One region of the Bradyrhizobium sp. USDA 4341 genome, then DNA from elsewhere that is predicted to be linked to it. Evidence: riboswitches for the same ligand, from Rfam matches in the RefSeq annotation. Region 1 holds a riboswitch; the other holds the start of a gene.

What was found. Region 1 has a riboswitch for glycine ahead of ACVIGB_RS13235 (D-amino acid dehydrogenase). Riboswitches for the same ligand answer to the same signal wherever they lie in the genome.
Region 2: another riboswitch for glycine. It lies ahead of gcvT (glycine cleavage system aminomethyltransferase GcvT); the one in region 1 lies ahead of ACVIGB_RS13235 (D-amino acid dehydrogenase).

Annotation. Positions count from the first base shown of each region.
Region 1 is NZ_JBSSGO010000002.1:1,523,575-1,535,826, forward strand. It holds gene ACVIGB_RS13225 (ABC transporter substrate-binding protein) at 1-1,307, opposite strand, end outside; gene ACVIGB_RS13230 (M20/M25/M40 family metallo-hydrolase) at 1,577-2,707, shown strand; glycine riboswitch at 2,800-2,905, shown strand; glycine riboswitch at 2,909-3,023, shown strand; gene ACVIGB_RS13235 (D-amino acid dehydrogenase) at 3,092-4,399, shown strand; gene ACVIGB_RS13240 (ArgE/DapE family deacylase) at 4,526-5,842, shown strand; gene ACVIGB_RS13245 (ABC transporter permease) at 6,106-7,047, shown strand; gene ACVIGB_RS13250 (ABC transporter permease) at 7,051-7,938, shown strand; gene ACVIGB_RS13255 (ABC transporter ATP-binding protein) at 7,935-9,599, shown strand; gene ACVIGB_RS13260 (M81 family metallopeptidase) at 9,844-11,364, shown strand; gene ACVIGB_RS13265 (M20 aminoacylase family protein) at 11,370-12,252, shown strand, end outside.
Region 2 is NZ_JBSSGO010000002.1:1,695,951-1,708,202, forward strand. It holds gene ACVIGB_RS14060 (NADP-dependent isocitrate dehydrogenase) at 1-405, shown strand, start outside; gene ACVIGB_RS14065 (DUF3455 domain-containing protein) at 443-943, shown strand; gene ACVIGB_RS14070 (cyclic nucleotide-gated ion channel) at 940-2,190, opposite strand; gene alaS (alanine--tRNA ligase) at 2,202-4,889, opposite strand; glycine riboswitch at 5,095-5,183, shown strand; gene gcvT (glycine cleavage system aminomethyltransferase GcvT) at 5,325-6,470, shown strand; gene gcvH (glycine cleavage system protein GcvH) at 6,491-6,856, shown strand; gene gcvP (aminomethyl-transferring glycine dehydrogenase) at 6,879-9,752, shown strand; gene ACVIGB_RS14095 (acyl-CoA thioesterase) at 9,933-10,370, shown strand; gene recA (recombinase RecA) at 10,481-11,569, opposite strand; gene ACVIGB_RS14105 (hypothetical protein) at 12,216-12,252, opposite strand, start outside.

The DNA.
Region 1 (12,252 bases):
AAGAACATGTTCCAGCCGCCATCCTTCGGCGCCTTCTGGCTGGCGCGGCGAGTCACCACGGTCTGCCAGTCGGTGGCCTGCAGGTCGACTTTGAAGCCGGCGTCGCGCAGTTGCTGGGCGACAACAACCGGCTGCGCCTTGAGCGTGGTGACGTCGCCCGGCGCCATGATGACGACGGGCGTGCCATCATAGCCCGACTCGGCAAGCGCCTTCTTGGCGGCCGCCATGTCGCCGCCCTTCAACAAGGTCTCGCCGCCGACTTCGGACGCGAACGGCGTGTCGCAGATGAAGAAGGAGACGCAGGTCTTGTAGTACTTCGGATTGCCGACCAGCGCGTCGAGCACCTGCTTCTGGTTGATCGCCATCAGCGCCGCCTGGCGAACCTTGATGTTGTCGAACGGCGGATAGAGGAAGTTCATGCGGCCGAGCGTCTGGAAGCCGAACTTGTTCAGCGTCTCGACCTTCAGGTCCTTGTCGCCTTCCAGGATCGACAACGTGTCGAACGACGGGTTCTCCAGGAAATCGATGTCGCCGGACTGCAGCGCGTTCATCGCAGTCTGCGCGTCGGCCATCGTGACCCACTCGACGCGGTCAACCTTCACGACCTTGCCGCCCGCGGTCCAGCTCGCCGGCTCCTTGCGCGGCACGTAGTCATTGTTCTTGACATAGACCGCCTTCACGCCCGGCTGGAATTCGGCCTGGACGAACTTGAACGGACCCGAGCCGATCTGCTCCGGGATCGGCTTGTCCGGAGGCGTTTCGGCCAGCCGCTTCGGCATCATGAAGGCGACGCGCGACGACGGCTTGCCGATCGAATCCAGCACCAGGCCGTAGGGCTCCTTCAGCTTCAGCGTGATCGTCTTCGCATCGGTGGCCTCTAAGCTCGCCGTGAAGTCCATCAGCTTCTGGCCCATGCCGTCGACCTTGGCCCAGCGCTTCAGCGAAGCGACGCAGTCTTCCGCGGTCACCGGCGTTCCATCGTGCCACTTCAAGCCATCGCGCAGCGTGAACGTGTAAGTGAGCTTGTCGTCGGACACCTTCCAGTCCGCCATCTGCGGCTGGATCTTGAAGTTGGAGTCGGTCGCGACCAGCGTGTCGTAGACCATGTAGCCATGGTCTCGCGTGATATAGGCCGTGGTCAGGATCGGATCGATGACGCGCAGATCCGAGTGCATCACCGCGGTGATGGTCTTGCCCGCGGCCATGGCCTCCGGCGCAAAGGACAATTCCTGCGGCGCGAACGACAGCGCGAGCGCCGTCAACGCAGCCGCTAGCGTGCGGTGCTTCCAACGCGAGATAGGGAACATGCAATTTCTCCTGACGTGTAACTGGTCAAAGCCGGCTTATTCGTTATGCATGCGGTTCGTTATTTAGGCGAACTAACATGCTGTATGGCTTGTGAAATCGAGACTTGCATCAAGCGCAATGCGCGTCAATCGGTTTCCGGCAGGATCGAACGTATACGAACGAATGAACCGCTGGTGCAGCGCATTTGACTTTACAAACTCGTCTTCCGAGCTTTTCGTACGGCACGCGAACGCGTATCGGCGCGCACAAACAACAAGAGAGAAAAGACATGAACCCCGCCAATCTTCCTTTTGATTCCGAAGCGATGCTGCAGGGGCTGCGCAGCTGGGTGGAATGCGAGAGCCCGACATGGGATGCGGCCGCAGTCGAGCGCATGCTCGACCTCGCCGCGCGCGAGATGGCGGTCATGGGTGCGACGATCGAACGCATCGCGGGACGCCAGGGCTTTGCCGGCTGCGTCCGCGCCCGTTTTCCCCATCCGAAACAAGGCCAGCCCGGCATCCTCATCGCCGGCCATCTGGACACCGTGCACCCGGTCGGCACCATCGAAAAGCTGGCGTGGCGGCGCGAAGGCAACAAGTGCTTCGGGCCCGGTATCTTCGACATGAAGGGCGGCAACTATCTGTCGATCGAGGCGATCCGGCAGTTGGCACGCGCGTCCTTTACGACGCCGCTGCCGATCACCGTGCTGTTCACGCCCGATGAAGAGGTCGGCACGCCATCGACGCGCGACATCATCGAGGCGGAAGCCGCGCGCAACAAATACGTGCTGGTGCCGGAGCCCGGACGGCCGAACAACGGCGTCGTCACCGGCCGCTACGCGATTGCGCGCTTCAATCTGGAAGCTGTCGGCAAGCCGAGCCATGCCGGCGCGACGTTGTCCTCCGGCCGTTCCGCGATCCGCGAAATGGCCCGGCAAATCATTGCGATCGATGGCATGACCACCGAAGACTGCACCTTCTCGGTCGGCATCGTGCATGGCGGGCAATGGGTCAATTGCGTCGCAACGACCTGCACCGGCGAAGCGCTCAGCATGGCCAAGCGCCAGGCCGATCTCGACCGCGGCGTCGAGCGCATGCTGGCGCTGTCGGGCACCGCCAACGACGTCACCTTCAAGGTGACGCGCGGCGTCACCCGCCCGGTGTGGGAGCCGGATGCCGGCACCATGGCGCTCTATGAAAAGGCCAAGGGCCTTGCAGCGGCGATGGGCCTCGACCTGCCGCACGGCAGCGCCGGCGGCGGATCGGACGGCAACTTCACCGGTGCGATGGGCATCCCTACCCTCGACGGCCTCGGCGTTCGCGGCGCCGATGCACATACGCTCAACGAGCATATCGAGATCGAGAGCCTCGCCGAGCGCGGCCGCCTGATGGCGGCACTGCTGGCGACGCTGGACTGACATCGATTTGCACTGCACAACACGTTGGCACTGCCGGACCGAAATTTAGCCTTGTCCAATTTTAAGGCTTCGCCTACGGTCCGGCCGTCCAACGCGACGATGCGGGAGAGATCGAAGCCACAACATTCGTGTTGTTGCTTCGGCGCCGACGGAGCAACCGCCCCGGAAACTCTCAGGCAAAAGGACTGTATCGTCAGGACGATCTGGAGAGAGACGGCATGGCCAAATGGAAACGGCCATGACGTCCACCGAAGGGGATAGTCTGCCATTGGGCCGAGGCCCGATGCTGATCAAGCTCTCAGGTACCGTGACAGATGGGGCGTCGAAACAGCCGGTTTCACCGGTGGTTCGGCGACTCTAACCCACGGGAGCCTGAAGACCACCATGCCTCACATCGCAATCATTGGCGCCGGCATCACCGGCGTGACGACGGCCTATGCCCTGCTCGAACGCGGTTACCGGGTGACTGTCCTCGACAGGCATCGCTATGCCGCGATGGAAACTTCGTTCGCCAACGGCGGACAGCTTTCTGCCAGCAATGCGGAAGTGTGGAACAGCGCCGCGACCATTCTCAAGGGGTTGCGCTGGATGCTTCGAAGCGACGCGCCGCTGCTGATGAATCCGAAGCCGAGCTGGCACAAATATTCCTGGATCGGCGAGTTCGTCGGCCACATCGGCCGCTATCGCACCAACACCATCGAGACCACGCGGCTCGCAATCGAAGCGCGCAAGCATCTGTTCTCGATCGCCCAGCGCGAGAACATCGCCTTCGATCTCGAACGCCGCGGCATCCTGCACGTCTATCACGACAAGGCCGGCTTCGAGGCGGGCCTGCGCGTCAACACGCTGCTGCAACAAGGCGGGCTCGACCGCCGGCCGGTGACGGCGGACGAAATCCGCAGCATCGAACCCGCGCTGCAGACGACCTGCTATGGTGGATTCTTCACGCCGTCGGACGCGACCGGCGATATCCACAAGTTCACGCGCGGCCTCGCCGACGCCTGCATCCGCCGCGGCGCAAGCTTCGTCCATGAAGCCGACGTCGATGCGATCGCACGCGGCGACGACGGTTTCCGCATCGGCTGGAACGAAGCCGCTTCACACGATGCTGGCGTCGCGACGCGACATGAGTTGCAGGCGGACGGCATCGTCATTTGCGCCGGCGTCGCGAGCCGCCACTTCGCTGGCATGCTCAATGACCGCGTCAACGTCTATCCGGTGAAGGGCTATTCGATCACCGTGCAGCTCGATGCGCCGCAAAGCCAGGACGCTGCGCCAACCGTCAGCCTGCTCGATGAAGCCGCGAAGATCGTCACCAGCCGGCTCGGCGCCGACCGCTTCCGCGTCGCCGGCACCGCCGAGTTCAACGGCTTCAACCGCGACATTCGCGCCGACCGCATCCAGCCGCTGGTGGACTGGGTGCGGCAGCATTTTCCCGGCATCGACACGTCGAGCGTCGTGCCATGGGCCGGCCTGCGCCCGATGATGCCGAACATGATGCCGGTGGTGCGCGCCGGACGGTTTCCGGGCGTGTTCTACAACACCGGCCATGGTCATCTCGGCTGGACGTTGTCGGCTGCGACGGCGCAGATGGTGGCAGGCGCGATCGATGACTGGCGCGACCTCGACACGCCCTCAATGGTACCGTCGCAGGTCGATGCGACCGAGACCGCCCGCGCAGCTTTCCCCTAATTATCCAGCCGACGAGGAAGAATATGAGCGTATTTGCGTGTGGCCAAGTCGGAATTCGCTGAGAAACACCGCATGACAAGGACTAGCGTCACATCGGGGAAAAGCGCTTCAGCGCGGGAGGGGACAATGCGCATTGGGGTGGCGGACACGCGTGAGACGTTGACCAAGCCGGATCAGATTGCCGCGGAGCTGTGCGCGGCCGTCGATCGAAACTTCGACGATCAGATCGCGTTCCTGTCGCGCATGGTGCAGTTCCGCAGCTTGCGCGGACAGGAAGCGCCGCAACAAGCTTGGCTGGCTGAGCAATTCGCAAAGCGCCGCTACGAGGTCGATACGTTCAGCCTTGCGGACGTCAACCTGATGAGTCATGCGAAGGCTGCACCGATGGACGGCATCGACCTTGCCGGATCGCAGCAGGTCGTTGCGACGCTCGACAGCAAAGGCAGCGGACGCAGCCTGATCCTGCAAGGTCATATCGACGTGGTGCCGGAGGGGCCCGCTGATCTTTGGGAGCAGCCGCCGTTCTCGGGCGCCGTGCACGACGGCTGGATGTTCGGGCGTGGCGCGCAAGATATGAAGGCCGGTGTCTCGGCAATGATCTTCGCGCTCGATGCCATCCGCGACGCCGGGTATGCCCCGGGCGGGCGCGTCCATCTGCAGACCGTGACCGAGGAAGAGAGCACCGGCAACGGCGCACTGTCGACGTTGATGCGCGGCTATCGCGCCGACGCCTGCCTGATTCCCGAGCCGACCGGACACACGGTCACGCGCGCCCAGGTCGGCGCCGTCTGGTTTCGCCTGCGCGTCCGCGGCACGCCGGTGCATGTCGCCTATTCCGAGGCCGGTACCAGCGCGATCCTGTCGGCGATGCATCTGGTGCGCGCGTTTCAGGATTACACCAAGGCACTCAATGCCCGGGCGCTCGACAACAGCTGGTTCCGCAGTGTCAAGAATCCGATCAAGTTCAACGTCGGGATCATCAAAGGCGGCGATTGGGCCAGTTCGACCGCGGCGTGGTGCGAGCTGGATTGCCGGCTCGGTCTCTTGCCGGGCGAAACACCGCAGCAGGCGATGCGTGGCATCGAGGAATGCCTGGCTGAAGCGCACAAGGCCGACGACTTCCTGTCCGACAATCCTGCCGAGCTGGTGTGGAGCGGTTTTCAGGCGGACCCGGCGGTGTGCGAGCCCGGCAGCGAAGCGGAAGCCGCTCTGTCTGCCGCCCATCGCTCCGTCTTCCAGGCTCCAATGCAGGAGCGCCTGTCCACGGCCGTCAACGACACCCGCTACTATTGCGTCGACTACGGCATACCCGCACTTTGCTATGGTCCTTACGGTATCGGCCCGCATGCGTTCAACGAACGGGTCGAGCTCGACAGCCTTCGCAAGACGACGCAGAGCATCGCACTGTTCGTCGCCAATTGGTGCGGCGTGACGCGAGCGTGAATGGACTTGTCGTTTCAGGTCAGTGGCACATGGCGACATGTGCAATTCGAAATAGCAGCTTCAGACCAGGGGAGGCTTCCAACGGCCTGAACCGCGCCTTGATATAACGTCGCCACTGGCACAGTATTTGCCTGCAAATTCATCACATTCGCGCTAGCCTTGAGACAACACGCAGAAGCGCATGAGACACATCACGGGGACACCATGAGTATGATGCGGCCCAGCCTTCGCTTCGCACCATCTGACGGCAGGAGATAGCAACGATGCTCGGCTATCTCCTCCGCCGCATCCTCGCCGCCATTCCCGTGATGGGCGTGGTGGCTCTGTTCGTGTTCCTGTTGCTACGGCTGACGCCGGGCGACCCGGCCGCCATTCTCGCCGGCGACAATGCGACACCCGAACAGCTCGATCGCATCCGCACCTCGCTTGGTCTCAACGAGCCGATCTACATCCAGTTCTACACCTGGGTCGCCAAGCTGCTGCACGGCGACCTCGGCGTCTCCCTGATCTCGAACAAGCCGATCCTCGAGATGATCGGCCCGCGCCTCGAGCCCTCGATCTCGGTCGCGCTGGCCACCATCGTCCTCTCGATCCTGGTGGCGGTGCCGCTCGGCGTGATCGCGGCGTGGAAGCACGGCACCTGGATCGACCGCTGCGTGATGGGGCTTTCAGTGCTCGGCTTCTCGGTGCCGGTGTTCGTGATCGGCTATGTGCTGATCCAGGTGTTTGCGATCGATCTGCGCTGGGTGCCGGTGCAGGGCTTCAAGAGCATCTCGGCCGGCTTCGGTCCGTTCTTCGAGCGCATCATCCTGCCGACCTGCACCCTCTCCTTCATCTATGTCGCGTTGATCGCACGCATGACACGGGCCTCGATGCTCGATGTGCTGGGTGAGGATTACGTGCGCACCGCGCGTGCCAAGGGCATCGGCGAGACCGGCGTGCTGCTGCGCCATGCGCTGCGCAACGCCGCGGTCCCCGTCATCACCGTGATCGGTTCCGGTTTCGCGCTGCTGATCTCGGGCGTCGTCGTCACCGAGAGCGTGTTCAACCTGCCCGGCATCGGCCGCCTCACCGTCGATGCGGTGCTGGCGCGCGACTATCCGGTGATCCAGGCCATGATCCTTTTGACATCGGGTATCTATGTCGCGGTCAATCTCTTGATCGACCTCGCTTACACCCTGCTCGATCCTCGTATCCGGTACTGAGCAATGGCGATCGAAACCCTTCCCGAATCCTCCATCCCCGTCACCCGGCCGTTCCGCGTCAAGTTCGGCTTCCTGGCGTCGACGCCGATCATCGCGGTTGCGACGATCTGCCTCGTCCTGATCATCCTGATGGCGATCTTCGCGCCGCTGCTCGCGCCGCACGATCCGCTGTTGCTGACGCCGGCGCAGCGGCTGAAGCCGTCGAGCGCGCAATACCTGCTCGGCACCGACGCCTATGGACGCGACCTGCTGTCGCGCGTCATCTATGGCGCACGGATCTCGCTGTTGATCGGGCTCGGCGCCGCCGTCTGCTCGATCGCCATCGGGCTCCTGATCGGCCTCGTCGCCGGCTTCTTCCGCTGGGTCGATGCGGTGATGATGCGCGTGATGGACGGCTTGATGGCGATCCCCGCCATCCTGCTCGCGATCGCCGTGGTGTCGCTGTCCGGCGCCAGCATCTGGACCGTGATGGTCGCGATCACCATCCCCGAGATCCCGCGCGTGGCGCGGCTGGTGCGCTCGGTGGTGCTGACCGCGCGCGAGGAGCCCTATGTCGAGGCCGCGATCTCGCTCGGCTCGAGCCTGCCGAAGATCATGTGGCGGCATTTGATGCCGAACACGATCGCGCCGCTGATCGTGCAAGGCACTTATGTCTGCGCATCCGCGATCCTGACCGAGGCGATCCTGTCGTTCCTCGGCGCCGGCATCTCGCCGGAAACGCCGACCTGGGGCAACATCATGGCCGAGGGCCGTGCCTATTTCCAGGTCAAGCCGTCGCTGATCTTCTGGCCGGGGCTGCTGCTCTCGATCGCCATTCTCAGCGTCAACCTGATCGGCGACGCCGCGCGCGACGCGCTCGATCCCCGCATGAAACAGCGTGAGGGCAAGTGACCACAACCAGCTCTTCCAACGTCGTCCTCGACATCAACAATCTCGTCGTCGGTCTCGGCCGCAAGGCTGACGCGCACCGCATCATCGACGACCTGTCGCTGCAGGTGCGCGAGGGCGAGACGCTCTGCCTTGTCGGCGAAAGCGGCTCGGGCAAGTCGGTGACCTCTTTGACCACGATGGGCCTGCTGCAGAAGGGCACGCTGGTGCCGTCCGGCGGCAGCGTCAAACTGGTCGGCGAGGAACTGCTCACCGCGACCGACCGGCGGCTGCGCCAGCTCCGTGCCACGCGGATGGCGATGATCTTTCAGGAGCCGATGACCGCGCTCAATCCCGTGGTGCCGGTCGGCCGCCAGATCGACGAGGTGCTGCGCGCCCATACCGATCTCGATTCCCGCGCGCGGCGTCAGAAAATTCTGGCGATGATGGAGCATGTGCGGCTGCCGGATGTGGAGCGCATCTTCTCCTCCTACCCTCACCGCCTCTCGGGCGGACAGCGCCAGCGCATCATGATCGCGATGGCGCTGGTGCTGGAACCAAAGCTCCTGATCGCGGACGAGCCGACCACCGCGCTCGACGTCACCACCCAGAAGCAGATCCTCACTTTGATCCGCGACCTGCAGCGCGACCACGGCACAGCGGTTCTGTTCATCACCCACGACATGGGCGTGGTGGCCGAGATCGCCGACCGCGTCGCGGTGATGCGGCACGGCCGGCTGGTCGAGACCGGCCAGCTGCAAGATGTGCTGCGCAACCCGACGATGGAATACACCCGCAACCTGCTGTCCGCGGTGCCGAGCCTCGTGCCGCGCGCGCCACGCCCGGAGACGAAGGAGCCGGTCGTGCTGGAAGCCAACGAGCTCAGCAAGGTCTACCGGGAGCGGTCGCTGTACGGCAAAGCCCGCGAGGTCGCCGCCGCCAGCAACGTCACGCTCACTCTGCGCAAGGGCCGCACGCTCGGCATCGTCGGCGAAAGCGGCTCCGGCAAGTCGACGGTGGCGCGCTGCATCGTCCGCCTGATCGATCCGACCTCGGGCGGGGTGCGCCTCGTCGGCCGCGAGATCTCCGACCTGTCGCGCCGGCTGTTGCAGCCGCATCGCCAGAAGATCCAGATCATCTTCCAGGACCCCTACCGCTCGCTCAATCCGCGCGTCACCGTCGGCGAGAGCATCGCAGAAGGCCCGGTCAATTACGGCATGCCGCGCAAGGATGCGCTGGCGCGGGCCCGCGAGCTGCTCGAGCTCGTCCACCTGCCGCCCGACGCGATCTCGCGCTATCCGCACCAGTTCTCCGGCGGCCAGCGCCAGCGCATCGCGATCGCGCGCGCGCTGGCACTCGATCCTGACGTGCTGGTGGCAGATGAGGCGGTGTCCGCGCTCGACGTCTCGGTGCAGGCGCAGGTGCTGAATCTGCTTGACGAAATCCAGCGACGGCTCGGCATCGCGCTGTTGTTCATCACGCATGATTTGCGCGTCGCTGCACAGATCTGCGACGACGTCGCCGTGATGCAACATGGCCGCGTTGTGGAACAGGGACCGGCGGCCGAGGTGCTGACCAATCCGCAGCAGGCCTACACCCGTGCGCTGCTCGAGGCTGCGCCCGGGCGTGGCTGGGATTTTGCGAATTTCCGCCCCGTTTCGGAAGGCCTCGTGGCAACGGCCTAGGTCTTTAGACTTAACCTCGCGACGTACCTTTGGGCCTTTCAATACGCCCATAGGGCATGCAAATCCGGAGGTGCTCCCCGGCTTGCGCTTGGCGCGACGACACGCTTAACGTCGCGCGCTAGGGCATGGCCTGGAAGGTGGACGCCGGTCTTCCCGAAAGAACACGCCCAAACCAACCAACGAGATCGTGGCGCGAACCGTTCCGTTCGCATCATGATCGAAGAAACGTATCGAGACCAACTTGATGACCCGCATTGCCGTTGGCGGCTTCCTGCACGAGACCAACACCTTCGCACCGACGAAGGCAACCTATGACGACTTCGTGCACGGCGGCGGCTGGCCGTCGATGACGCATGGCACCGAGGTGCTCAAGGTCATGCGCAAGATCAATGTCGGCCTCGCCGGCTTTGTCGAGGCCGCGGAAGCCAATGGCTGGGAGCTGGTGCCGACGATTTTCGCGGCGGCGAGCCCGTCGGCGCATGTGAGCAAGGACGCGTTCGAGCGGATCGTGACGGAAATGGTCGACGGCATTGTCGCGGCCGGCCCGATCGATGCCGTCTATCTCGACCTGCACGGCGCCATGGTCACCGAACATTATGACGACGGCGAAGGCGAAACGCTCGCCCGCGTGCGCAAGGCCATCGGCAACGACCTGCCGCTGGTGGTGAGCCTCGATCTGCATGCGAACGTCTCGCCCCAGATGATCGAACATGCCGATGCACTAATCGCCTACCGCACCTACCCGCATGTCGACATGGCCGACACCGGCCGCGCCTGCGCCCGGCATCTGGCGCTGATGCTGAAGACAGGACAGCGGTTTGCCAAGGCATTCCGGCAATTGCCGTTCCTGATCCCGATCAGCTGGCAATGCACCAACGACCAGCCCACCAAGGGCATCTATCAGAAGCTCGCGGCCCTCGAGAGCGATTCCGTGCCGACGCTGTCGTTTGCGCCGGGCTTCCCGGCCGCCGATTTCAGGGATTGCGGGCCGAGCGTGTTCGCCTATGGCCGGACGCAAGCCGATGCAGATGCGGCGGCCGACAAGGTCGTCGCCCTGGTCGAGAGCCATGAGGACGATTTCGACGGCCGGATCTATTCGCCGGACGAAGGTGTGCAGCTGGCGATGGAGCTGGCGAAGTCGGCCAGCAAGCCGATCATCATCGCCGACACCCAGGACAATCCCGGCGCCGGCGGCGATTCCGACACCACGGGCATGCTGCGCGCGCTGGTGCGCAACAGGGCGAGTGCCGCAACCGGCGTGATCTACGACCCGCAATCGGCGAAGGCTGCGCACACGGCAGGCGTCGGCTCAACCGTCACGCTCGAGCTCGGCGGCAAGTCCGGCATTCCCGGCGACGCGCCATACCGGGAGACTTTCGTGGTCGAGCAGCTCTCGGACGGCAGGTTCGTTGCGCCCGGCCCCTATTTCGGCGGCCGCGACATGGATATGGGGCCCTCGGCTTGCCTGCGGGTCGGCGACGTCCGCGTCGTCGTCGGCTCCTACAAGGCCCAGCTTGCCGACCAGTCGATGTACCGCTATGTCGGCATCGAGCCGACCGCGCAGAAGATCCTGGTCAACAAGAGCTCGGTGCATTTCCGCGCCGATTTCGAGCCGATCGCCGAGAAACTGCTGATCTGCGCCGCGCCCGGCGCCATGCCGGCCGATACCGCCACACTGCCGTGGAAACATTTGCGTCCCGGCATTCGTATCAAGCCTAATGGCCCCACTTTCACCCCCTCCTCCCCATCACGCACAAACGGATAGAGATCATGCCGACCATTGAGCGCATCGACAGTTTTGCCGACGAACTCACCGCCATCAGACGGGATCTGCATGCGCATCCCGAGATCGGCTTCGAGGAGGTCCGCACCTCCGGCATTGTCGCCGACAAGCTCACGAGCTGGGGCATCGAGGTGCACCGCGGCCTCGGCGGCACCGGCGTGGTCGGCGTGCTCAAGGGCAACGGCAACAGCAGCAAGAAGATCGGCCTGCGCGCCGACATGGACGCGCTGCCGATGGAGGAAAACACCAATCTGAAGTGGCGCTCGACCATCCCCGGCCGCTTCCATGGCTGCGGCCATGACGGCCACACCACGATGCTGCTCGGCTCGGCGCGCTATCTCGCCGAGACCCGCAATTTCGACGGCACCGTGCATTTCATCTTCCAGCCGGCCGAGGAAGGCCTCGGCGGCGCGCGCGCCATGATCAAGGACGGCCTGTTCAAGCAGTTCCCCTGCGACGAGGTCTACGGCCTGCACAACGCGCCCGACCTCAACCATGGCGAGATCGCGATCCTGCCGGGCCCGGCAATGGCCGCAGCCGACTTCTTCGACATCAGGATCCAGGGCTACGGCGCGCATGGCGCGATGCCGGAGCGCTCCAAGGACGCGGTCGTGATCGCAATGACGCTCGGACAGGCGTTGCAGTCGATCGTCAGCCGCAACGTCGATCCGCTGCAGGCTGCGGTGCTGTCGATCACGCAGATCCATTCCGGGTCGGCGTACAACGTCATTCCCGGCGAAGCCTGGATGTGCGGCACGGTGCGCTGCTTCTCCGACGAGATCCGTGAGCTGATCCGCAAGCGGATGCGCGAAATCTCCGCCGGCTTTGCGGCGGCATATGACGCCGAAATCTCGGTCGAGATCCGCGACG
Region 2 (12,252 bases), 170 kb from region 1:
GACGGCGACGTGCAGTCCGACACCGTGGCCCAGGGCTACGGCTCGCTCGGCCTGATGACCTCGGTGCTGCTCACCCCGGACGGCAAGACGGTGGAAGCCGAAGCCGCCCACGGCACCGTGACCCGCCATTACCGCGAGCACCAGAAGGGCAAGGAGACCTCGACCAACTCGATCGCGTCGATCTTCGCCTGGACCCGTGGCCTCGCGCACCGCGCCAAGCTCGACAACAACCCGGAACTGGCGAAGTTCGCCACCACCCTGGAAAAGGTCTGCGTCGCGACCGTCGAAGAGGGCTACATGACCAAGGACCTTGCGCTCCTGGTCGGCGCCGACCAGCGCTGGCTCTCCACCACCGGCTTCCTCGACAAGGTCGCCGAGAATCTCGGAAAGGCGATGGCGGCCTAACGGCCGCCTGTTGCCGAACACAGCAGCGAGCGTGACCATGACCTTTCCCGGCCGGGTGACGCTCGCATCCTTGTTGCTGACCGGATCGGCGGCACTCGCTGCCGACCCGCTGCCCGCCCCCGTTGCCGCGCCCGACGAGACCGCGGTCCTGACCGTCCATGCCGAGGGCGTGCAGGTCTATGAGTGCAAGCCGGTCACCGACGGCAAGCTCGCCTGGTCGTTCCGCGAACCGGTCGCCACCCTGATCGCCGATGGCCGCACCGTCGGCCGGCACTATGCCGGGCCGAACTGGGAGCATGTGGACGGCAGCGCCGTGACCGCCCGCACCGCCGGCAGCGCTCCCGGCGCGACGCCAGCAGACATTGCCTGGTTGAAGCTCGAGGTGATCTCCCACCGCGGCAATGGCGTGCTCTCGAGCGTTGACACCGTGCAGCGGATCAACACCTCAGGCGGCGAGCTCGGCGGCGCCTGCGACAAGGCCGGCGCCTTGAAGGGCGCGGCGTATTCGGCGGATTACGTGTTCCTGCGCCGCGACTAATCGCGGATGCCGCCGTCGGTCTCGTGCGGCGCCTGCGCAATCTCGCTGGCGGCAAGGTCGCCACCGACCGCGAGCGGATCGGCGAGCCGCGCCTCCGCCGTCTCCCGGACATGCGCAGCGAGCGCCGGCATCCGCTCGATCAGGGCATGGAAGTCCTGCGCATCGAGCAGCAGCAGCTTGGTCTTCCGCATCGCCGTCACCGTGCCGGAACGGCTGGTCCGCCGGAGCAGTGCGATCTCGCCGAAGAATGCGCCGTCGACAAGCCGCACCCGTTGGCTCGGCAGGTCGATCTCGACCTCGCCGGCGGTGATGAAATACATCGACGACGCCGCATCTCCGCGCCGCACCAGCACCTCGCCGGCTTCGATGGTCTGCGACCGCAAGAGCCGCATGATGTCGGCGATCTCGGCAGCGTTGAGATGCGAGAACAGCGGCACCCGCGCCAGCATGCCCCAGGTCACGACGAAGTCGCGGCGCCGCACCTCGTCGGCGAACGCGGTCGAGACGATCGCGACCGGCAGCGCGATCATCGCAAACCCGACCACGATCGCAACCACGGTGACGATGCGGCCGAGCACCGTCACCGGGACGACGTCGCCGTAACCGACGGTCCCGAGCGTCACGATCGCCCACCACATCGCCTGCGGCATGGTGCCGAACTTGTCCGGCTGCACCTTGTGCTCGATCGCATAAAGCAGCGAGGCAAACAGCAGCACCGCGCCGGTCAGGATCACGACGCAGCCGAACAGCGTGCGCCGCTCGGCGTGCAATGCAGCCAGCAGCGAGCGCATCGCGGTCGAATAGCGCACCAGCTTCAGGAACGGCAGCATACCGAACAGCACCAGCGCGGTCTTGTCACCGATCGCGAGCGCGACGGCCGACGGCAGGAAGGCGAGCAGGTCGATCACGCCGAGCGCCGAGAAGGCGTATTCCAGCCGCGCCTGAAGCGGCGTCATGTCGCGCAGCGAGCGGCCGACCACGCTCCAGAGCCGCGCGGCATATTCCAGCGCGAAGGCGGTCACCGCGGTGATCTCGATCGCCGTGAACAGCCACCAGAATTGGACGTCGATCTCCGGCACCGACGCCAGGATCGCCGCCAGCACATCGACGGTGATGATCGCGACGACGAGCCGGACAAATCGCGCGCCGACCGAATATGGCAGGTGGTCCTGCTCGAGCAGCTCGTAGAGACGCCCCCGCAGTCCGGGATCGCTGATCGTGGGCTTGAGCGGAGCCGTCGCCACGATCAGCCTCTCCGTCAGGCGCCGGCCGATGCCTGTTGAGTCATGGCCTGCTCAATCGCCGACAGCGCGGCGTCGGCCTTGGCGCCATCTGGCCCGCCGGCCTGCGCCATGTCGGGCCGGCCACCGCCACCCTTGCCACCGAGCACCTCGGAGCCCTTGCGCACCAGCTCGACCGCGTTGAAGCGCGAGGTCAGGTCGGCGGTGACGCCGACCACGATGCCGGCTTTGCCGTCCTCGGTGACGCCGACGATCGCGACCACGCCGGAGCCGATCTGCTTCTTGCCGTCGTCGACCAGGCTCTTGAGGTCCTTGGTCTCGACGCCTTCGACCGCGCGCGCGAGCAGCTTGACGTTGCCGACCTCGCGAACGCCGGAAGCCGCACCATTCGACGACGCTCCGCCGCCCATCGCGAGCTTCTTGCGGGCATCCGACAGGTCGCGCTCAAGTTTCTTGCGCTCCTCCATCAGAGCCGCGATGCGCGCCGGCACATCCTCGATCGTGGTGCGCAGTTCGGCCGCCGCGGTCTTCGCCAGTGTCATCGTGTCGTTGGCGTGCTTGCGCGCATGATGTCCGGTCAGCGCCTCGATGCGGCGGACGCCGGAGGCGACCGCGCTCTCGCTGGTCACCGAAATCAGGCCGATGTCGCCGGTGCGGCGAACATGGGTGCCGCCGCAGAGCTCGACCGACCAGCCGAGCGCGTTCTGGCCGTGCTCGCGGGCGCTCTTGCCCATCGAGACGACGCGAACCTCGTCGCCATACTTCTCGCCGAACAGTGCGCGCGCACCGGCCTCGCGGGCGTCGTCGACGCCCATGACGCGGGTCGTCACCTCGTCATTCTCCAGCACGACGTCGTTGGCGATGTCCTCGACCCGGGCGAGCTCTTCCGGCGTGATCGGCTTCGGATGCACGAAATCGAAGCGCAGGCGATCGGGCGCGACCAGCGAGCCGCGCTGCGCGATGTGATCGCCGAGCACCTGGCGCAACGCCTCGTGCAACAGATGCGTCGCCGAGTGGTTGGCGCGGATCGACGAACGCCTGGCATGGTCGACCTCGAGCTGCAGCGCGGTGCCGACATTCAGGGTGCCCTGCTCCACCGTGCCGACATGCACGAACAGGTCACCGGCCTTCTTCTGCATGTCGGTGACGCGGAATTTGACGCCCTCGCCCGTGAGGATGCCGACGTCGCCGACCTGACCGCCGGACTCGGCATAGAACGGCGTCTGGTTCAGCACGATCGCGCCGCTCTCGCCGGCCTTGAGGCCGTCGACCTCGGCGCCGTCCTTGACCAGTGCCGTCACCACGCCTTCCGCGCTCTCGGTCTCATAGCCGAGGAATTCGGTTGCGCCGAGCTTCTCGCGCAGCGGGAACCAGATGGCCTCGGTCGCCGCCTCGCCAGAGCCTGCCCAGGAGGCGCGCGCCTTCTCGCGCTGACGGTTCATCGCGTCGGTGAACGAGGCCTGGTCGACGCTGATGCCGCGCGACTTCAGCGCGTCCTGCGTCAGGTCCAGCGGGAAACCATAGGTGTCGTACAGCGTGAACGCGGTGTCGCCGTCGAACATGTCGCCGTTCTTGAGGCCGGCGCTCTTCTCGTCGAGGATCGACAGGCCACGCACCAGCGTCTTGCGGAAGCGGGTCTCTTCCAGCTGCAGCGTCTCCTCGATCAGCTTCTCCGCGCGCACCAGGTCCGGATAGGCCTGGCCCATCTCGCGGACCAGCGCCCAGACCAGGCGATGCATCAGCGGCTCGCCCGCGCCCAAGAGCTGCGCGTGGCGCATCGCACGGCGCATGATCCGGCGCAGCACGTAGCCGCGGCCCTCATTCGACGGCAGCACGCCGTCGGCAATCAGGAACGCCGAAGAGCGCAGATGGTCGGCCATCACCCGGTACGACGCCACGTTCTGCGCGTTCGGCCCATGGCCGAGGGCCGAAGCGGCCGCATCGATCAGATGGCGGAACAGGTCGGTCTCGAACACGCTTTCGACGCCCTGCAGGATGCAGGCCATGCGCTCAAGTCCCATGCCGGTGTCGATCGAGGGACGCGGCAGCGCCACGCGCTCCTCCTTCGTCACCTGCTCGTACTGCATGAACACCAGGTTCCAGAATTCGAGGAAGCGATCGCCGTCCTCTTCCGGGCTGCCCGGAGGTCCGCCCCAGATATGCTCGCCGCGATCGATGAAGATCTCGGAGCACGGACCGCACGGGCCGGTATCGCCCATCGCCCAGAAATTGTCCGAGGTCGCGATGCGGATGATGCGATCGTCCGAGAAGCCCGCGATCTTCTTCCAGTAGCCGGCCGCCTCGTCGTCGGTGTGGTAGACGGTGACGAGCAGCTTGTCCTTCTTCAGCCCGAAATCCTTGGTGATCAGATTCCAGGCGAGCTCGATCGCGCGCTCCTTGAAGTAGTCGCCGAACGAGAAGTTGCCGAGCATCTCGAAGAAAGTGAGATGGCGCGCGGTGTAGCCGACATTGTCGAGGTCGTTATGCTTGCCACCGGCGCGGACGCACTTCTGCGACGTCGTGGCGCGCTGATAGCCGCGCTTCTCGACGCCGGTGAAGACGTTCTTGAACTGCACCATGCCGGCATTGGTGAACATCAGGGTCGGGTCGTTGCGCGGAACCAGCGGCGACGACGCCACGATCTCGTGGCCGTTCTCCTTGAAGAAGTTCAGAAATGTCGACCTGATGTCGTTGACGCTGCTCATGTTCATCCAATCGGAAAAAAGGGGCCGGCCAGCCGCAAAAAGGCGTCATTTTCCGGCCGAACGCTTTTAGACATTGCCAGCTGCGGTGTCCAGAAACTGTGCAGGCGGATCATGGGCTTGCCGCGGCAGCACAAAGCCCCATTGGATAGCAGCAAGAGCTGCGTTGACAGTCTTGGTGGCGCCGTGTTTTCTACCTACCTGTTACCCCGTCACGTCGGGAGAGACCGGCCTTACTGCCGGCGCCGAAGGAGCAACCGCCCCGGAAACTCTCAGGCAAAAGGACCGCGTGACGTCTAACATCTGGAAAGAGGCGCTGGGGTTCTCCCCGATGCGTCCGCCGACGGGATAATACTCTCAGGCACAGCGACAGATGGGGCTTTCTGCAGGTTTCTCAAGGGGAAATAGGTCCCCTGCGGGAACCGCGAGGGCCCTGAGATGTCTGCGCGCGAAACTTCCCCGCTGAAACAGACCCCGCTGCACGCGCTGCATCTGGCACGCGGCGCCAAGATGGTGCCGTTCGCCGGCTACGACATGCCGGTGCAATACACCGCCGGCGTGCTGAAGGAGCATCTGCACACCCGCAAGGAAGCCGGACTGTTCGACGTGTCCCACATGGGACAGCTCGTGCTGAAGGCCAAATCCGGCAAGGTCGGCGACGCGGCGCTCGCACTGGAAAAACTGGTGCCGCAGGACATCGTCGGCATCGCGCCGGGACGGCAGCGCTACGCGCAATTCACCAACGACGACGGCGGACTGCTCGACGACCTGATGGTGGCGAATTTCGGCGATCACCTGTTCCTGGTGGTCAACGCCGCCTGCAAGGCCGAGGACGAGGCGCATCTGCGCGCGCATCTCTCCGATGCCTGCGAGATCGTGTCGCTGGCCGACCGCGCGCTGATCGCGCTGCAGGGGCCGAAGGCCGAATCGGCGCTGGTGAAACTTTGTGCAGATGTCAGTTCGATGAAATTCATGGACGCCGGTCCGCGCCGCGTTGGCGACATCGACTGCTTCGTCTCGCGCTCCGGCTATACCGGCGAGGACGGTTTTGAGATTTCCGCGCCCGCAGACAAGGCGGAGGCCCTGGTCACCGCACTGCTGGACAATCCCGACCTGCTGCCGATCGGGCTCGGCGCGCGCGACAGCCTGCGGCTCGAGGCCGGGCTCTGCCTCTATGGTCATGACATCGACACCACGACGACGCCGGTCGAAGGCGCGCTGGAATGGTCGGTGCAGAAAGTCCGCCGCAGCGGCGGCGCCCGCGCCGGCGGCTTTCCGGGCGCCGAAAAGATTCTCGCACAATTCGCGCAGGGCGCCGCCCGCCGCCGTGTCGGCCTGAAGCCCGATGGCCGCGCACCGGTGCGCGAAGGCGCCGTGCTATTTGCCGATCCGACCTCGACCGAGCCAATCGGCAAGGTGACCTCGGGCGGCTTCGGCCCGAGCCTCAATGCGCCGGTTGCGATGGGCTATCTGCCAACATCCCTTTCCGCACTCGACACCACCGTTTTCGCCGAAGTGCGCGGCCAACGGCTACCGCTCAAGGTCGCCGCCACGCCCTTCGTTCCCAACACCTACAAACGCTAAACGCCAAAGGATCGCCCCCCATGACGACGCTGTACACGTCCGACCACGAATGGCTCCGCATCGAGGGCGACGTCGCCACGATCGGCATCACCGATTACGCGCAATCACAGCTTGGCGACGTCGTGTTCGTCGAACTGCCCAAGGTCGGCCGCAGCTTGAAGAAGGCCGAGGCCGCCGCGGTCGTCGAATCCGTCAAGGCGGCCTCGGACGTCTACGCGCCGATCACCGGCGAAGTGATCGAGGTCAACGAGGCGCTCGCGGCCGAGCCCGCGCTGGTCAATTCGGATGCCGGCGGCAAGGCCTGGTTCTTCAAGCTGAAGATTGCCGACAAGGGCGAGCTCGGCGGCCTGATGGACGAGGTCGCCTACGCCGCGCACACCGCCTGAGGATCACCCCAAGGATTAGCCCATGAACGCGCCCTTCAAGCCGATCAACGAAGCCGCCACCGATTTCGTCCGCCGACACGTCGGACCATCCCCGCGCGACGTCAACGCGATGTTGGAGACGGTCGGCGCCGCGAGCCTGCAGGCGCTGATGAATGAGACGCTGCCGGCGTCGATCCTTCAGAAGGCGCCGCTCGATCTCGGCCGGGCGCTGAGCGAGACCGAAGCGCTCGCGCATATGAGCGAGCTCGCCGCGCAGAACCAGGTGTTCACCTCGCTGATCGGCCAGGGCTATTCCGGCACCATTCTGCCCGCGGTGATCCAGCGCAACATTCTGGAGAACCCGGCCTGGTACACCGCCTATACGCCGTATCAGCCGGAGATCAGCCAGGGCCGGCTCGAGGCCCTCTTCAATTTCCAGACCATGATCTGCGATCTCACCGGGCTCGACGTCGCCAACGCCTCGCTGCTCGATGAGGCGACCGCGGCCGCCGAAGCAATGGCGCTCGCCGAGCGCCACTCGCAGGTGAAGGCGAAGGTGTTCTTTGTCGACAAGGAGGTGCATCCGCAGACGCTGGCGGTGATGCGCACGCGCGCCGCGCCACTCGGCTGGGCACTGGTCGTCGGCGATCCCCTGACCGAGCTCGACAAGGCCGACGTGCTCGGCGCGCTGCTGCAATATCCCGGCACGACAGGCGCAGTGCGCGACCTCCGGCCGGCGATCGCATCGCTGCGCGCCAAGGGTGCGCTTGCGATCGTGGCGGCGGACCTGCTGTCGCTGGCCTTGCTGACCTCGCCCGGCGAGCTCGGTGCCGACATCGCAATCGGCTCGGCACAGCGCTTCGGCGTGCCGATGGGTTATGGCGGACCGCACGCCGCCTACATGGCGGTGCGCGACACGCTGAAGCGCTCGCTGCCCGGCCGCATCGTCGGCCTTTCGGTGGATTCGCGCGGTGCACCGGCCTATCGCCTGGCGCTGCAGACCCGCGAGCAGCACATCCGCCGCGAGAAGGCGACCTCCAACATCTGCACCGCACAGGTGCTGCTCGCCGTGATCGCCTCGATGTATGCGGTGTATCACGGCCCCGAAGGCTTGACCCACATCGCACGCGGCGTGCATCGCCGCGCCACCGTGCTCGCCGCGGGGCTGCGCAAGCTCGGCTTTGCGCCGACCAGCGAGGCCTTCTTCGACACCGTGACGGTCGAGGCCGGAAACAAGCAGATCGAGATCGTCTCGCGGGCGCAGGCGGAGCGGATCAATCTGCGGGTCGGTGCGACCACGCTCGGCATCGCGCTCGACGAGACCACGACGCCGGAGACCGTCGAGGCGGTGTGGCGCGTATTCGGCGGCAAGCTCAGCTTTGCCGAGATCGAGGCGGCCGCGCGCGAGGCGCTGCCGAAGGAGCTGCGGCGCACCAGCGCCTTCCTCACCCATCCGGTGTTCAACACCCACCGTTCGGAGACCGAGCTGCTGCGCTACATGCGCAAGCTCAGCGATCGCGACCTCGCGCTCGACCGCGCGATGATCCCGCTCGGCTCCTGCACGATGAAGCTCAACGCCACCACCGAAATGATCCCGCTGACCTGGCCGGCGTTCGGCAATCTGCATCCGTTCGCCCCCTCAGATCAGGCCAAGGGCTATCACGCGCTGTTCAAGCGGCTGGAGCAGTGGTTGTGCGACATCACCGGCTATGACGCGATCTCGCTGCAGCCGAACTCCGGCGCGCAAGGCGAATATGCCGGGCTGCTGGCGATCCGTGGCTATCACCTCGCGCGCGGCGAGCCGCACCGCAAGGTGTGCCTGATCCCCTCCTCCGCGCACGGCACCAATCCGGCTTCGGCCGCGATGGTCGGGATGGATGTGGTGGTGGTGGCGTGCGATGCGCGCGGCGACGTCGACGTTAACGATCTCCGCGCCAAGGCAGAGAAGCATTCCGCCAATCTCGCCGCGGTCATGATCACCTATCCGTCGACCCACGGCGTGTTCGAGGAGCATATCAGCGAGATCTGCGACATCGTGCATGCGCATGGCGGACAGGTCTATCTCGACGGTGCCAACATGAACGCGCAGGTCGGGCTGTCGCGGCCCGGCGATTACGGCGCCGATGTCAGCCATCTCAATCTGCACAAGACCTTCTGCATCCCGCATGGCGGCGGCGGCCCCGGCATGGGCCCGATCGGCGTGAAGACGCATCTTGCGCCCTATCTCCCGGGTCATCCCGCAACCGACGGCGCGACGGCACACGCCATCGGCCCGGTGTCGGCCGCGCCGTTCGGCTCGGCGTCGATCCTGACCATCTCCTACATCTACATCCTGATGATGGGCGGCGAAGGGCTCACGCGGGCGACCGAGGTTGCGATCCTCAATGCCAACTACATTGCAGCGCGGCTGCAGCCGCACTTCCCGGTGCTGTACCGCAACGAGCGCGGCCGCGTCGCGCATGAGTGCATCGTCGATCCCAGGGCGCTGAAGACGACCAGCGGCGTCACCGTGGACGATATCGCCAAGCGGCTGATCGACTACGGCTTCCATGCGCCGACCATGAGCTTCCCGGTGGCGGGCACGCTGATGATCGAGCCGACGGAATCGGAATCGAAGTTCGAGATCGACCGCTTCTGCGACGCGATGATCGCGATCCGGGGCGAGATCGCGGAGATCGAGAAGGGCCGCTGGAAGGTCGAGGCGTCGCCGCTGCGCCACGCGCCGCACACCGTCCACGACATCGCCGACGATGCCTGGAACCGGGCCTATACCCGCGCCGAGGGTTGCTTCCCGGCGGGCGTGTCGCGCTCCGACAAATACTGGAGCCCGGTCGGCCGCGTCGACAACGTCTACGGCGACCGCAATCTGGTGTGCTCGTGCCCGCCGATCGAGGATTACGCGCAAGCGGCGGAGTAAAGCGGCCATTGCTCTAGCGACTATTGTAGGATGGGTAGAGCGCAGCGAAACCCATCAATTGCATCCGGACTGTGAAGTGATGGGTTTCGCTTCGCTCTACCCATCCTACGATCCGGCCACCATAACGTCCCCGCTGGCGGCGGACGAACGATGAGAAGCAGCGCCGCGGCAGGAGGAAACATGCGCGAGGAATTCTGGTTTCATTTCCCGTTTCGCGTCCGCTATTCCGAAGTCGACGCGCAGGCCGTGGTGTTCAACGCGCACTACCTGACCTACTTCGATACCGCGATAACAGAATATTTCCGCGCGCTCGGCTACGACTATCTCGGCGAGGTCGCGCGGACCGGCATCGACTTCCACACCGTGAAATCGGTGGTCGAGTACAAGGCGCCGATCCGGTTCGACGAGGACATCGAGGTCTACGTGCGGGTCGCGAAGATCGGCCGTTCCTCGATCGTGCTTACACTCGCGATCTTCGCCAAGGGCTCCGACGACCTGCGCGCGACCGGCGAGATCATCTGGGTCGCCACAGATCAGAAGACCCACCAATCGGTCGCCGTGACGGAAGACCTGCGCGCGCTGATCGCGAGCCGGGAAAAGGCGCTGGCGCGCGGGTAAGCGCCAGATATCGGTTTCAACACCGCACCAAAACCAAACGGGCGCCGAACACGTCGGCAACTCAACGTCCTCAGCGCCCGCTTGCAGCGAAATGATTGAGCCTTGAGGCCTTACTCCTCCACGGGCTCCTCGCCCTCGGCGTCGCGCTCGGGTGTGCCGGCGAGGATCTGCTCGGCGATCAGGCCGGAGTTCTGGCGGATCGCAGCTTCGATCTTGGCGGTGATGTCGGGATTCGCCTTCAGGAACGCCTTCGAATTCTCGCGTCCCTGGCCGAGCCGCTGGCTGTCATAGGAGAACCAGGCGCCGGACTTCTCGACGATGCCGGCCTTGACGCCGAGGTCGAGGATCTCGCCCATCTTGGAGACGCCCTCGCCGTACATGATGTCGAACTCGACCTGCTTGAACGGCGGTGCCAGCTTGTTCTTCACCACCTTGACGCGGGTGGTGTTGCCGACCACCTCGTCGCGCTCCTTGATCGCGCCGATGCGGCGGATGTCGAGGCGGACCGAGGCATAGAATTTCAGCGCATTGCCGCCGGTCGTGGTCTCCGGCGAGCCGTACATCACGCCGATCTTCATGCGGATCTGGTTGATGAAGATCACCATGGTGTGGGACTTGTTGATCGAGGCGGTGAGCTTGCGCAGCGCCTGGCTCATCAAGCGCGCCTGCAGGCCCGGCAGCGCATCGCCCATCTCGCCCTCGAGCTCGGCCTTCGGCACCAGGGCCGCAACCGAATCGATCACCAGCACGTCGACCGCACCGGAGCGCACCAGCGTGTCGCAGATCTCCAGCGCCTGCTCGCCGGTGTCGGGCTGCGAGATCAGGAGCTCGTCGATGTTGACGCCGAGCTTGCGCGCATAGACCGGGTCGAGCGCGTGTTCGGCGTCGATGAAGGCGCAGATGCCGCCCTTCTTCTGGCCTTCCGCCACGGTGTGCAGCGCCAGCGTGGTCTTGCCCGACGATTCCGGCCCGTAGATCTCGACGACACGTCCCTTCGGCAGACCGCCGACGCCGAGCGCAATGTCGAGCCCCAGCGATCCCGAGGACACCGTCTCGACATCCATCGAACGGTCGTTCTTGCCGAGCTTCATCACCGAGCCCTTGCCGAACTGACGCTCGATCTGGGAGAGCGCGGCTGAGAGGGCCTTGGACTTGTCCATGGAGGATCCTTCGACGATACGCAGTGCAGTGGCAGACATTTGGGATGTGCTCCTTATGGCGGGGATTCGCTAGCGGGAAAAACGGGCGAAGGGATCGGGCAGAACGTTGTTGATAGAAACCTGCGTACCACGTTTGTTCTTCGTTCGCAATATGTTCTTTCGACGATGCAGGTGCTGGCCTGTTTTAACCCTCAGTGGCCTAATTTGATTTTCGGAGTGGCCTGTTTTGAATTAACCGAACGGTTGTCATGGCTTAGCCGTTGTTCTCGGTAGGACTACTGAGTAGCGCGCCGAGTGTTCTGGCTTTAGCAATTGCTATGGTCCGCCAACTGTTCTCCATCCACAGGGGAGAAGTGTTACCGAGGTTCTCCGTGGGTGAACGGAGTTCCGAGTGGCCTCGCGGGAAATCGTTCCATGCAAGCTATGGATTCCGACCCTCGCCCTAGGAACAAGTGTTCACTTTGTAACTTAAGCCCTCTCATTGAGAGGTTCATACAAGTGACGACGACTGAGCATCACCAGAGTGAGCTACTCGCGCAACCCGCACAAGAACACCTGCCGCGCTGCCCGACCTGTGCCGCCTTCCCGCGCTTGACACTTTCAATGCTTGACCCGCGCCGGGGCAAAATCGTTCGCCTATATCAATGCCAGTGCGGTGAGCGCATCTGGGACGATTAAGGCCGCCTCAGTTGGCGGCCTCTTCGTCGTTGGGCTTCAAAAAG